DNA from 4 places in the Aquitalea magnusonii genome. Region 4 is predicted to be linked to each of the others. Evidence: predicted binding sites of a transcription regulator. Region 4 holds the regulator's gene; each other region holds the start of a gene.
What was found. Region 4 encodes FNR, which switches genes on or off when oxygen is low (the NO sensors DNR and NnrR bind a similar motif). Its sites were predicted from a motif close to TTGATNNNNATCAA; they were not measured.

Region 1 (2,926 bases), 1.8 Mb from region 4:
CCAGGCCGGCAAAGCTGATCACGATCAGGGTGAACACGATGAGGTAACCAACGTGCTCTTCAATCAGTTTCTGGATCTTTTCCATGTTCTTCTACCTTTATCCGCTTAAGCGTGAGCCGATGCGTTGACGGCCGGAATCTTGGCGTCAACAGCCTTGCCACTGGCAACGGTGCGGAAGGTGTTGTAAGCCATCAGCAGCATACCGGTCAGGTACAGCGTACCACCCAGGAAACGCACGAAGTGGTAGGGGTAGGTTGCTTTCACTGCTTCCACAAAGGCATAAGTCAGGGTGCCGTCGGCATTCAGGGCACGCCACATCAGACCCTGGGTCACACCGGAGATCCACAGTGCGGCGATGTAGAGAACCACACCGACGGTAGCCAGCCAGAAGTGAGCCTCGATCAGCTTGGTGCTGTGCATGGATTCACGACCGAACAGGCGCGGCAGCAGGTAGTACATGGAACCGATGGTGATGAAGCCAACCCAGCCCAGAGCGCCGGAGTGTACGTGACCGATGGTCCAGTCAGTGTAGTGCGACAGGGCATTCACGGACTTGATGGACATCATCGGGCCTTCGAAGGTGGACATACCGTAGAAGGACAGGGAAACCACCAGGAACTTCAGTACCGGGTCGGTACGCAGTTTGTGCCATGCGCCGGACAGGGTCATGATGCCGTTGATCATGCCACCCCAGCTCGGAGCCAGCAGTACCAGGGAGAACACCATACCCAGCGACTGGGTCCAGTCAGGCAGGGCAGTGTAGTGCAGGTGGTGAGGACCAGCCCACATATAGGTGAAGATCAGCGCCCAGAAGTGAACCACGGACAGGCGATAGGAGTAAACCGGACGGCCAGCTTGCTTCGGCACGAAGTAGTACATCATGCCCAGGAAGGCGGCGGTCAGGAAGAAGCCTACGGCATTGTGGCCATACCACCATTGCACCATGGCATCCACGGCACCGGCGTACACGGAGTAGGACTTGGTCAGGGAAACCGGTACAAAGGCGCTGTTGACGATGTGCAGCAGGGCAACTGCCAGGATGAACGCACCGTAGAACCAGTTGGCTACATAGATGTGTTTAACCTTGCGAATGGCGATGGTGCCGAAGAATACGATGGCATACACCACCCAGGTCACGGCGATCATCAGCTTGATCGGCCATTCCAGTTCGGCATACTCCTTGCCGAAGGTGTAACCCAGCGGCAGGGTGATGGCAGCAAGGACAATGATCAGCTGCCAGGCCCAGAAGGTAAAGGCGGCCAGTTTGTCCGAGATCAGTCGTACGTTACAGGTGCGCTGCACGACGTAGTAGGAAGTTGCAAACAGGCCGCAACCGCCAAAGGCGAAAATTACGGCGTTGGTGTGCAGCGGGCGCAAGCGGCCAAAGTGGAACCAGGGCCCAAAATTGAGCTCCGGCCACACCAATTGGGCCGCAATGATGACGCCCACCAGCATGCCTACAATGCCCCATACTACGGTCATGATGGCAAACTGGCGCACCACCTTATAGTTATAAGTGGATTGCGTTTCCATTTAGGGTTTTCTCCAAGGTTGCTAACTTAGAACGTGACAAACCATGGCGACTTGATTTCCTGCCCACTGCCCCAAACTGTAGGTGGCAGGAAAGCCGCAGGGGAAGCTGACTTTTCAGACTAGCAAAGTGTTTGACCCGTGCTGACAACAATCTGCCAAAACCCCTGACAAAGCGCTGCTTGGCACACACTTTTTCCCCATTTATTCAGCAAGGCATTCTAAAGCAAATACCCATGACGGGCCAGTTGATTAGTATGCCTGCGGGATTTTTACGTCCACCATTTTCTTGATTTCAAGCGAGCAGGCAACAGGCGCTTAGCCTGATGCCGCTTACTGGGGATTATATTGTCATGCCTGTCCAAGCCCTTGACTTAGGTCAAATCGTCATCGGCAGCCCCCGTGCTGTGGACCCGGTGCTAGAATCTGCTGTTTTCGCCCTTTTTGCAGGCATATCATGACCGCGCCCGTCCTCTATTCCATTCGTCCGTGCTCTCCGGCTAGCCATTGTTTTGAAATTACGCTCAAGGTAACCAAGCCAGCCCGGAAAGGCCAAGTCTTTACCTTGCCGGCCTGGATTCCCGGCAGCTACCTGATTCGGGAGTTCTCCCGCCACATCATCAGCATTCAGGCCAGTTGTGCTGGCAAGGAAGTGCAGATCTGCAAACTGGACAAGCACACCTGGCAGGCAGAGCCGGTGAGTGGCAGCCTGACCCTGGTGTATCAGGTTTATGCATATGATTTGTCGGTGCGTGGGGCTTATCTGGATGAAACGCGTGGTTTCTTTAATGCCAGCAGCGTGTTTCTGGCCGTGGATGGCTACGAGTCGGCACCTTGTGATGTGCAGATACTGGCACCCAAGGGCAAGCATTTTGCCGAGTGGAAGGTTGCCACGGCACTGCCAGCGCGGGATGTGAAGAAGAGTGGCTTTGGTCATTACCGTGCCGAGAGTTACGACGAATTGCTGGACCACCCGGTTGAGCTGGGAGACTTCCAGTCGCTCAGTTTCAAAGCCTGCGGCGTGCCGCATCAGTTTGTGGTGTCTGGCCGTTTCCGTGGCGACCTCAAGCGCCTGGTGCGCGATACCAAGAAAATCTGCGAATACCAAATCAAACTGTTTGGCACCCCTGCGCCATTCGAGCGCTATGTGTTCATGCTCTATGTGGGCAAGGACATTTACGGTGGGCTGGAGCATCGTGCCTCAACTGCGCTGGTGGCCAACCGTGACGATTTGCCAGCGCAAGGCGAGTCGGCCATCAGCGATGGTTATCTGAAGCTGCTTGGTTTGATCAGCCATGAGTATTTCCATAGCTGGAACGTCAAGCGCATCAAGCCGGCGGCCTTCAGTCCTTATGATCTGTCACAAGAGGCGTATACCCGGTTGCTGTGGGCGTTT
Region 2 (2,926 bases), 540 kb from region 4:
GCGCAGCCTGGCCTGCCTGACCCTGGCCGACCTGTCGCTCTCCACCGAAAGCTGGGTAGGGGACGAGGCTGGCCGGGTGATCGACGTCATCCGCGACAGCCTGCTGTTGTTTGCCGAGGCCTTGTCCGCTGCTGGCGACAGTTTTGGCCTGTACGGCTTTTCCTCCATCCGTCGTCAGGAAGTACGCTTTCAGGTACTGAAAGACTTTGCCGAACGCTATGACGACAGCACCCGCGGCCGCATTCTGGCCATCCGCCCCGGCTATTACACCCGCATGGGCGCGGCCATCCGCCAGAGCAGCCGCATCCTGCTGCAACAGCCGGCCGCACGGCGCCTGCTGCTGATCATCTCCGATGGCAAGCCCAACGACCTGGACCACTACGAAGGCCGCCACGGCATAGAGGACACCCGCCAGGCCATTCTGGAAGCCCGCCGCGACGGCCTGCTGCCCTTCTGCCTGACAGTGGACCGTGAAGCAGGGGATTATCTGCCCCATCTGTTTGGCCACCGTGGCTATGTGGTGGTGCAACAGGCACAGATGCTGCCCAGCGTGCTCACCCGGCTGTATGCCCAGCTGACTGCCTGAGCTGCCTTACCGCAGGCGGTCCGGCTTAACCCGACTCCAAGGTGTAATCACCTTCTTCACCCGGCCTTGTGCCGGGTTTTTTTTGATATGCGGCAAGTCGCCAGCCAGCCCATGCCCGGACAATGGCAGGCTGCTGCTCGGCAGATTCAGACACTGGAAAGGAACACCTGATGGCCCGGAAATTTCCCCTGCACCCGGCGCACCCGGAGCGCATCTGCTGGGGCTGCGACAAATACTGCCCGGCCGACTCCCTGCAATGCGGCAATGGCTCCGGCCGTACCCAGCACCCGGCGGAAGTACTGGGCGAGGACTGGTATGAATACGGCGACTGGGGGCTGGAGGTGGAGCCGGAACAAAAATCGCTGACGCTGCCGGAGAAGGGCTGAACCCTGTTTTCGGGTGTTCCGGCTGCCAGCCAGGCAGCAGCCGTAGGCATCTGACAGCACGACTTGCTGCTTGTTTTCGACCCCTTTAATCCCATGGTTAAACCGTTGATTCGAATCAAGGAGGGGGATATGCCCGCGGGATGAAGATGCCGGCAACCAAGCATTACTGTCACGCTGGAGCCCTAACCATGAAGACCCCGCGCTTGTCCTGGCTGCCAAGAAGTGTGTTGCTGGCGGCCCTGCCTTTTTCCGTGTTGCAGGCCTGGGCGGATACTGCCGCCACCTCGACTTCCGCCCCGGAAGCCAAATACCAGGGAGCCGCCTCGCCGCTGGTTTCCGAGCCCATGCATCAGAACATCAACCCCAAGGCCCCGCCGATGACCGAGGCGGAGTTCAGCCACGCCAAGCAGATTTACTTCGAGCGTTGCGCCGGCTGTCACGGCGTGTTGCGCAAGGGCGCCACCGGCAAGCCGCTGACACCGGACATCACGCTGGGGCGGGGCACCGAATACCTCAAGACTTTCATCAAGTACGGCTCGCCAGCCGGCATGCCCAACTGGGGGACTTCCGGCGAGCTGAGTGATGCCCAGGTGGACCTGATGGCACGCTATGTGCAACAGGAACCGCCCACCCCGCCGGAATTCGGCATGAAGGACATGCTGGGTACCTGGAAGGTGCTGATTCCGCCGGAAAAGCGGCCAACGCATAAAGAAAACAATCTGGATGTGGCCAATCTGTTCTCCGTCACCCTGCGCGATGCCGGCCAGATTGCGCTGATAGACGGCAATAGCAAGCAGATTGTCAGCGTGCTGAAAACCGGCTACGCCGTGCATATTTCGCGCCTGTCGCAGTCTGGCCGCTACCTGTACGTGATTGGCCGCGACGGCAAGATCAACCTGATTGACCTGTGGATGGCCAAGCCGGACACGGTGGCGGAAATCCGCATCGGCCTGGAAGCCCGTTCGGTGGAAACCTCCAAGTTCAAGGGCTTTGAAGACAAGCTGGCGGTAGCCGGTGCCTACTGGCCGCCACAGTACGTGATCATGGATGGCAACAGCCTCAAGCCGCTGAAGATTGTCGGTACCCGTGGCATGACGGTGGATAACGAATACCACCCCGAGCCGCGTGTGGCCTCGATTGTGGCCAGCCACTACAAGCCGGAATTCGTCATCAATGCCAAGGAAACCGGCAAGATCATGATGGTGAATTATTCCGACCTGGCCAATCTGAAAACCACCACCATCGACGCCGCCAAGTTCCTGCATGACGGCGGTTTCGACACCACCGGCCGTTACTTCATGGTGGCTGCCAATGCCTCCAACAAGGTGGCGGTGGTGGATACCAAGCTGGACAAGCTGGCCGCGCTGGTGGATGTGGGCAAGACCCCGCATCCGGGCCGTGGTGCCAACTTTGTCGACCCGCAATACGGCCCGGTATGGGCCACAGGCCACTTGGGCGACGACAGCATCAGCCTGATCGGCACCGACCCGGACAAGCACAAGGCCCAGGCCTGGAAGGTGGTGCGCGTGCTCAAGGGGCAGGGCGGTGGTTCGCTGTTCATCAAGACCCACCCCAAATCGCACAATCTGTGGGTGGATACCGCGCTGAACCCGGATGCAGCCGTCAGCCAGAGCGCTGCCGTGTTTGACATCAATCACCTGGACAAGGGCTTTGTCACCCTGCCGATCGGCGAATGGTCTGGCCTGGGCGATGGTGCCAAGCGCGTGCTGCAGCCGGAGTACAACAAGGACGGCAGCGAGGTGTGGTTCTCGGTATGGAGCGGCAAGGACAAGCAGTCTGCCATCGTGGTGGTGGACGACAAAACCCGCAAGCTCAAAGCCGTGATCAAGGACCCGCGCCTGATCACTCCCACCGGCAAGTTCAATGTATTCAACACCCAGCATGACATTTATTGATCTGGGATAAGTCCTTCCTGACCTTTCACTGTTGAAAT
Region 3 (2,926 bases), 1.9 Mb from region 4:
CCATCAGGATGAAAAACACAAACAGGATGGGGGCAAAGGTTATCACCGTGGATACCCCTTGCCAGATGCCATCGAGCAACAGGCTTTGCACGATGGCTGGCAAGGCGCTGGTCCAGGGTGCGAGCGCAGCCTCCTTGAACCAGTCCAGCCCAGCACTCACCACATCCTGCAACGGGGTGCCAATCTGGTAAGTCAGGTTGAACAACATGGCCATGAAGGCAAAAAACAGAGGCAAACCAAACCAGGGATGCATCAGCCAGGCATCCACCTTCTCGGTGATGCCCGGCGGCAATACCGGTGGCAGCGACCATGCGCCGGCCAGCCGGGCATGTGCCAGCGCAATGGCCTCACGCGTTTCCGGCACCATGTCCAGTGCCGCGTGGCAAGCTGCGTGCTTAGCCGCCGCCTGACGGTTCAGCGCCTCCATTAGCCCAGGCCAGCCTTCCATGCGCTTGGCCGAAACCAGCAGCACCGGAATGCCCAGGCGCTGCCGCAAGGCATCCACATCCAGTTGCACGCCCAGCAGACGCGCTTCATCCGCCATGTTCAGGACCAGCACCGCCGGCAGACCACTGGCCAGCACCTGGAGCGCCAGCGGTAGCTGGCGATCCAGTTGGGCCGCATTAAGCACCAGTACCGCCGCATCAAAGGCGGTACTCATCAACACATCCCGCACCACGGCTTCGTCGTCGGTATACCCAGTCAGATCGTTCACACCAGGCAGATCCACCAGCTCCACCATATTGCCGCCCAGCACCAGACGTGCGCTCGTGAGATCAACCGTCAGACCGGGCCAGTTGCCCACCCGCTGCGACATACCGGTCAGACGATTGAACACGGTGGACTTACCGGTATTGGGTAAACCGATCAGTGCAAATCGCTTCATGCAGCCACCCGTACCTGAATGCATTTTGCCAGGCTGCGGCGCAGCAGAAAGCGGGTGGACCCCACTTCCAGCACCAGCGGACCGCCAAATGGCGCACGACGGGAAAGACTGAACTGACTGCCAGGAATCAGCCCAAAGGCCGCCACCCGGCGAAAGGCCTCATCGGACAGATCAAGACTGTCCACCACCCCTTTGCACCCCGCAGGAAACTTGTCCAGAGACACCATGCTTGACACCAATAACGCGAATAATTTGCATTATTGTACGCACTATTCCCTACTCACGGTAAGGTCTGCCCCGCAACCATCAGGAGATGTCTTGAGCGATATCAACCAGACGCGGCCAACACTCGGGCCTCCGGCCTGAAAGCCGCTGCAACGGTGGCTCTGCCGCAGCATACCGTTTAGAATCTGGCCCATTACCTATTTTCCTGACGGACCCCCGACCATGAGCATCAAATCCGACAAGTGGATCCGCCGTATGGCACAGGATCACAACATGATCGAGCCGTTTGAGCATAATCAGATCAAAAACGTGAACGGTGAGAAGGTCATCTCCTTCGGTACTTCCAGCTACGGCTACGATATTCGTTGCGCTGATGAATTCAAGGTGTTTACCAATATCAACAGCACCATTGTTGATCCCAAGAATTTCGATCCCGACTCCTTCGTCGAAGTATCCGGCAAGGGTTACTGCATCATCCCGCCCAACAGTTTTGCGCTTGCCCGCACCGTTGAGTACTTCCGTATCCCGCGCTCGGTGTTAACCGTCTGCCTGGGGAAATCCACCTATGCACGCTGCGGCATCATCGTGAACGTCACGCCTTTTGAACCGGAATGGGAAGGCTACGTCACACTGGAGTTTTCCAATACCACCCCGCTGCCGGCCAAGATTTATGCCAACGAAGGGGTGGCACAGGTACTGTTCTTTGAATCGGACGAAGTGTGCGATGTATCCTATGCCGACCGTGCCGGCAAATACATGGGGCAAATCGGCGTTACCCTGCCACGCCCCTGATCACCATCACTGCCTTACATGGCAAGCACTTACGACAAGGACAGCCCGCGCTGTCCTTTTTCATGCATACGGCATTCAAATCCCGCTCGTAAATCCGCCTTACTGTTCTAGGATGAACTGTGGGTAATGGTCATCTCTAGCTGTCAACCTGCCAATCGAACAGTTTCTCTTGGGGCGTCGCGGTTCCCCCTTGCCGTAACGCCCCTTTTTTTACGCATACTTTATGCTTATGTGTTTTTATTTAAATAAAGACAAGACAAAGAAATAAATCCTCTCCACACATAAGAAAACAGGGCCAGCGCTGCTGACCCTGCCCTCTCCTTCCCCGCCCCCGTCATCTGTTCAAATGATCTCGCTGGCTTGCTGACATGGATCATTCATCAGTTGCCTGGCCGTGGTGGCAAGACTATCCAGATCATCATCCAGATGCTCTTGCATATCCATGAGCGCAGCACGCAATACCACTGCAGCCAATTCAGCCTGATCACCACTGAAAACATGCGCCAGAACCCGCAACTCACGGCAGGCATGCAAATCCAGTGGAATCTCCAGCGTGCGGACAACCTCGACCCGTGTCACCGCATCCGTTGGTACACCCTTGCTACGGCAGCTTTCCAGCTCACCCAGCAAGCCCTTCAGAGCCAGTCCCATCGCCATCTCCTTTCGCTGTCACTTTAACGCTAGACCCGAGCGGTTCAGAACCAAAGACATCTCCACCAAGTAATTGACTTGAAACAAAAAACAATCCGTGCTTGACAAAAACCGCATGCATTCCTGCATCAGAAAAATGCAAAAATGGCCGCCCTATCACCATAGGACAGCCATCTGGAAATGCCATCAATACCCGCCCGCCAGGCGACAACACTCAAAAAAATGCAGCCGCGCCAGAGTTCAAGGCCAACTGCCAGGATCGGCGGAGAACGGCAGACTGGCCATCAAGAGGTAATCATCCTTCCTCTGCATCACCATCCACATAGAACCATTGACCATCTTCCTTGCGAAAACGGCTGACTTCATGCAAAC
Region 4 (2,926 bases):
ACTGGTGGCGGCGGTGCGTGCCAGCGTAGCGGGGCTGGCCGATGACCTGCAGTTCAACTGCCTGCCCGCCGAGCAGGCCACGCTGGATGATTTGCTGGCAACAGACGGCATCGTGCTGGCAACGCCGGAGAATTTTGGCTATATGGCGGGCAAGCTGAAAGATTTCTTTGACCGCACCTTCTACCCGGCGCAGGGCCGCACCGAGGGGCTGGCCTGCCTGCTGCTGGTGTCGGCGGGAAACGATGGTCTGGGCGCATTGCAATCCATGCGGCGCATCATCGCTGGCTATGGCTGGCACGAAGTGCTGCCCGCCGTGGTGGTACGCGGCGAGCCCGCGGCCGCGCAGCTGGCCGAAGTGGCCGAACGGGCCGAGCAACTGGTGGCCGGCATGCTGATCGGGCGCTGGTAATACCCTGCCCGGAAGAGTTAGTGCTTGCGGAGAATGGCGCGCCTGCCCGGATGGGCAGAAGATGCAAGAAGGGCGGTAAGGCGCCTTGGCGCCCACCGCCCGGATGGTTTGCTAGCGTGCTGCCGGCTTATACGCCGTTGGCGTGGGTGCAACCGGAGATCAGGTCTTTCAGTGCATCGGCCTTGATCAGCTGGATGTGCTTGTGGTCCACGCTCAGCCAGCCTTGCTGCTGGAACTTGGACAGCGTGCGGCTGACGGTTTCCAGTTTCAGGCCGAGGAAGCTGCCGATTTCCTCACGGCTCATGCGCAGGATGAAATCGTTGGCGGCAAAGCCGCGGGTGGACAGGCGCTGCGACAGATTCAGCAGGAAGGCGGCCAGACGTTCTTCCGCTTTCATATTGCCCAACAGCAGCATGACGTTTTGGTCACGCACGATCTCGCGGCTCATCAGCCGGAAAAAGTGATGCTGCAGGCTGGGAATGTCGCGCCCCAGGCTTTCCATGCGGTTGAAGGGCAGTTCGCACACTTCGCTGTCTTCCAGTGCGATGGCATCGCAACCGTGGACATTGGAAGAAATGCCGTCCAGGCCCATCAGTTCGCCGGACATCAGGAAGCCCGTGACCTGCTCGCGACCATCCTGGCTGGCGACGCTGGTCTTGAAGAAACCGGTACGCACGGCAAACAGGGACTTGAAGGTCTCGCCGCTGCGGAACAGGTACTCACCGCGCTTGAGGCGGCGGCTCTGACGGATCACTGCGTCCAGTTGGGTCATCTCGTCGCGGTTCAGCCCGATGGGCAGGCAGAGTTCGCGCAAGCTGCAGTTGGAGCAGGACACCTTCAGTGCATGCAGAGTGTGTTGGTTTTGGTCTGACATCGAGTGTTTTGTACAACCCTGTAAAGAAGCTTGACCCTTGTCAAAGCGGAATTCGCACGTTTTCCGCAAATTTACCAGTCCACCTGACGTTTGACTATCAATACCCGACGACATGCACACCACCCATCCGTTTTCGCCTACCCACTGTGAGTTCGACCGAGCATTGATCGAACGTCTTGATGGCTCTGGCCCAAGATACACTTCTTACCCGACCGCAGACCGGTTTACCCCGGTGTTTGGCGAGAAGGACTATAAAAGCTGGCTGATGCAGCGCCATCTGGGCATGCATCAGAACGCAATATCATTGTACGTTCACATACCGTTCTGCAACACGGTATGTTACTACTGCGGCTGTAACAAAATCATCACCAAGGACAAAAGCCGCGCCGACCGTTATCTCGACTATCTGGAAAAAGAGATCAAGCTGGTTGCCGCTGCACTTGGTTGCCGGGAAAAAATCATCCAGCTGCACTTTGGCGGCGGCACGCCGACCTTCCTGTCCGATGCGCAGCTTGACCGGCTGATGAGCATGCTGCGAACGCACTTCGATTTTTTGCCGGAGGGAGAATATTCCATCGAGATCGACCCGCGCAAGGTGGGTCGTGAAACCGTGCATCATCTGGCGCGTTTGGGCTTCAACCGCATGAGCGTGGGTATTCAGGACTTCGATCCGCAGGTGCAGCAGGCAGTCAACCGCGTGCAAAGCGAGGCGGAAACGCTGGAGGTGATTGAGGCTGCACGCGAAGCCGGCTTCAAGTCGGTCAGCGTGGATCTGATCTACGGCCTGCCTCTGCAAACGCGCGAGTCGCTCAAACGCACGCTGGACAAGGTGATTGCCATCGCTCCGGACCGTCTGGCGCTGTACAACTATGCCCATTTGCCCACGGTGTTCATGCCGCAACGGCGCATCAACGAGGCTGACCTGCCTGCTGCCAGCACCAAGCTGGACATCCTGCAGGATGCAGTAAAGAGCCTGGCGGATGCCGGTTATGTATTCATTGGCATGGACCACTTTGCCAAGCCGGAGGACGACCTGGCCATTGCCTTGCGCCAGGCCCGCTTGCAGCGCAATTTCCAGGGTTATTCCACTCATGCCGACTGCGACATGATCGGCCTTGGCGTGTCCTCCATCGGAAAGGTTGGCCCCTGTTACAGCCAGAACGAGAAAGACCTGGACAGCTATTACGCCGCACTGGACGAAGGCCGCCTGCCAGTGATGCGCGGCATGGTGCTGGATCAGGACGACATCCTGCGTCGTGGCATCATCCAGGCTTTGATGTGCCGCTTCTCGCTGTCGGTGGAGGCCATCGAACAGGTACACGGCATCAATTTCGCCGAGTATTTTGCTGCCGAGCTGCCCGCCATCCGCGAGTATCACAAGCTGGGCCTGCTGACTTTTGACGGCGACTTCCTGATGGTGGAGCCCAAGGGGCGTTTCCTGATTCGCAATATCGCCATGTTGTTTGACCGCCACTTGCGTGAGCGTGAAACCAAGGCACGTTATTCGAAGACAATTTGATGAAATGATGACTGTTTTCCAAGGGAAAGCCCTCGGAAAAACAGGGAAAAAAAGCCCGCTTTTAGCGGGCTTTCTGTTTGAAAAGTGATGGTTTTTTACAACACATTACGGTTTGTGACGCTAT

Region 1: a site for FNR is predicted at 1,900-1,913, ahead of DLM_RS01910 (M61 family metallopeptidase). Genes of this name have one in related genera too.
Region 2: a site for FNR is predicted at 1,078-1,091, ahead of DLM_RS13960 (nitrite reductase). Genes of this name have one in related genera too.
Region 3: a site for FNR is predicted at 1,205-1,218, ahead of DLM_RS02450 (FeoA family protein). Genes of this name have one in related genera too.

What each region holds. Positions count from the first base shown of each region.
Region 1 is NZ_AP018823.1:378,760-381,685, forward strand. Features, by position in the region: gene ccoO (cytochrome-c oxidase, cbb3-type subunit II) at 1-85, opposite strand, end outside; gene ccoN (cytochrome-c oxidase, cbb3-type subunit I) at 106-1,533, opposite strand; gene DLM_RS01910 (M61 family metallopeptidase) at 1,988-2,926, shown strand, end outside.
Region 2 is NZ_AP018823.1:2,924,086-2,927,011, reverse strand. Features, by position in the region: gene DLM_RS13970 (nitric oxide reductase activation protein NorD) at 1-586, shown strand, start outside; gene DLM_RS13965 (DUF3079 domain-containing protein) at 757-972, shown strand; gene DLM_RS13960 (nitrite reductase) at 1,161-2,888, shown strand.
Region 3 is NZ_AP018823.1:497,035-499,960, reverse strand. Features, by position in the region: gene feoB (ferrous iron transport protein B) at 1-886, opposite strand, end outside; gene DLM_RS02450 (FeoA family protein) at 883-1,113, opposite strand; gene dcd (dCTP deaminase) at 1,334-1,903, shown strand; gene DLM_RS02440 (hypothetical protein) at 2,246-2,554, opposite strand; gene DLM_RS22905 (hypothetical protein) at 2,523-2,741, opposite strand; gene DLM_RS02435 (YchJ family metal-binding protein) at 2,850-2,926, opposite strand, start outside.
Region 4 is NZ_AP018823.1:3,467,417-3,470,342, reverse strand. Features, by position in the region: gene DLM_RS16505 (flavodoxin family protein) at 1-409, shown strand, start outside; gene fnr (fumarate/nitrate reduction transcriptional regulator Fnr) at 537-1,283, opposite strand; gene hemN (oxygen-independent coproporphyrinogen III oxidase) at 1,396-2,802, shown strand; gene DLM_RS16490 (RrF2 family transcriptional regulator) at 2,923-2,926, opposite strand, start outside.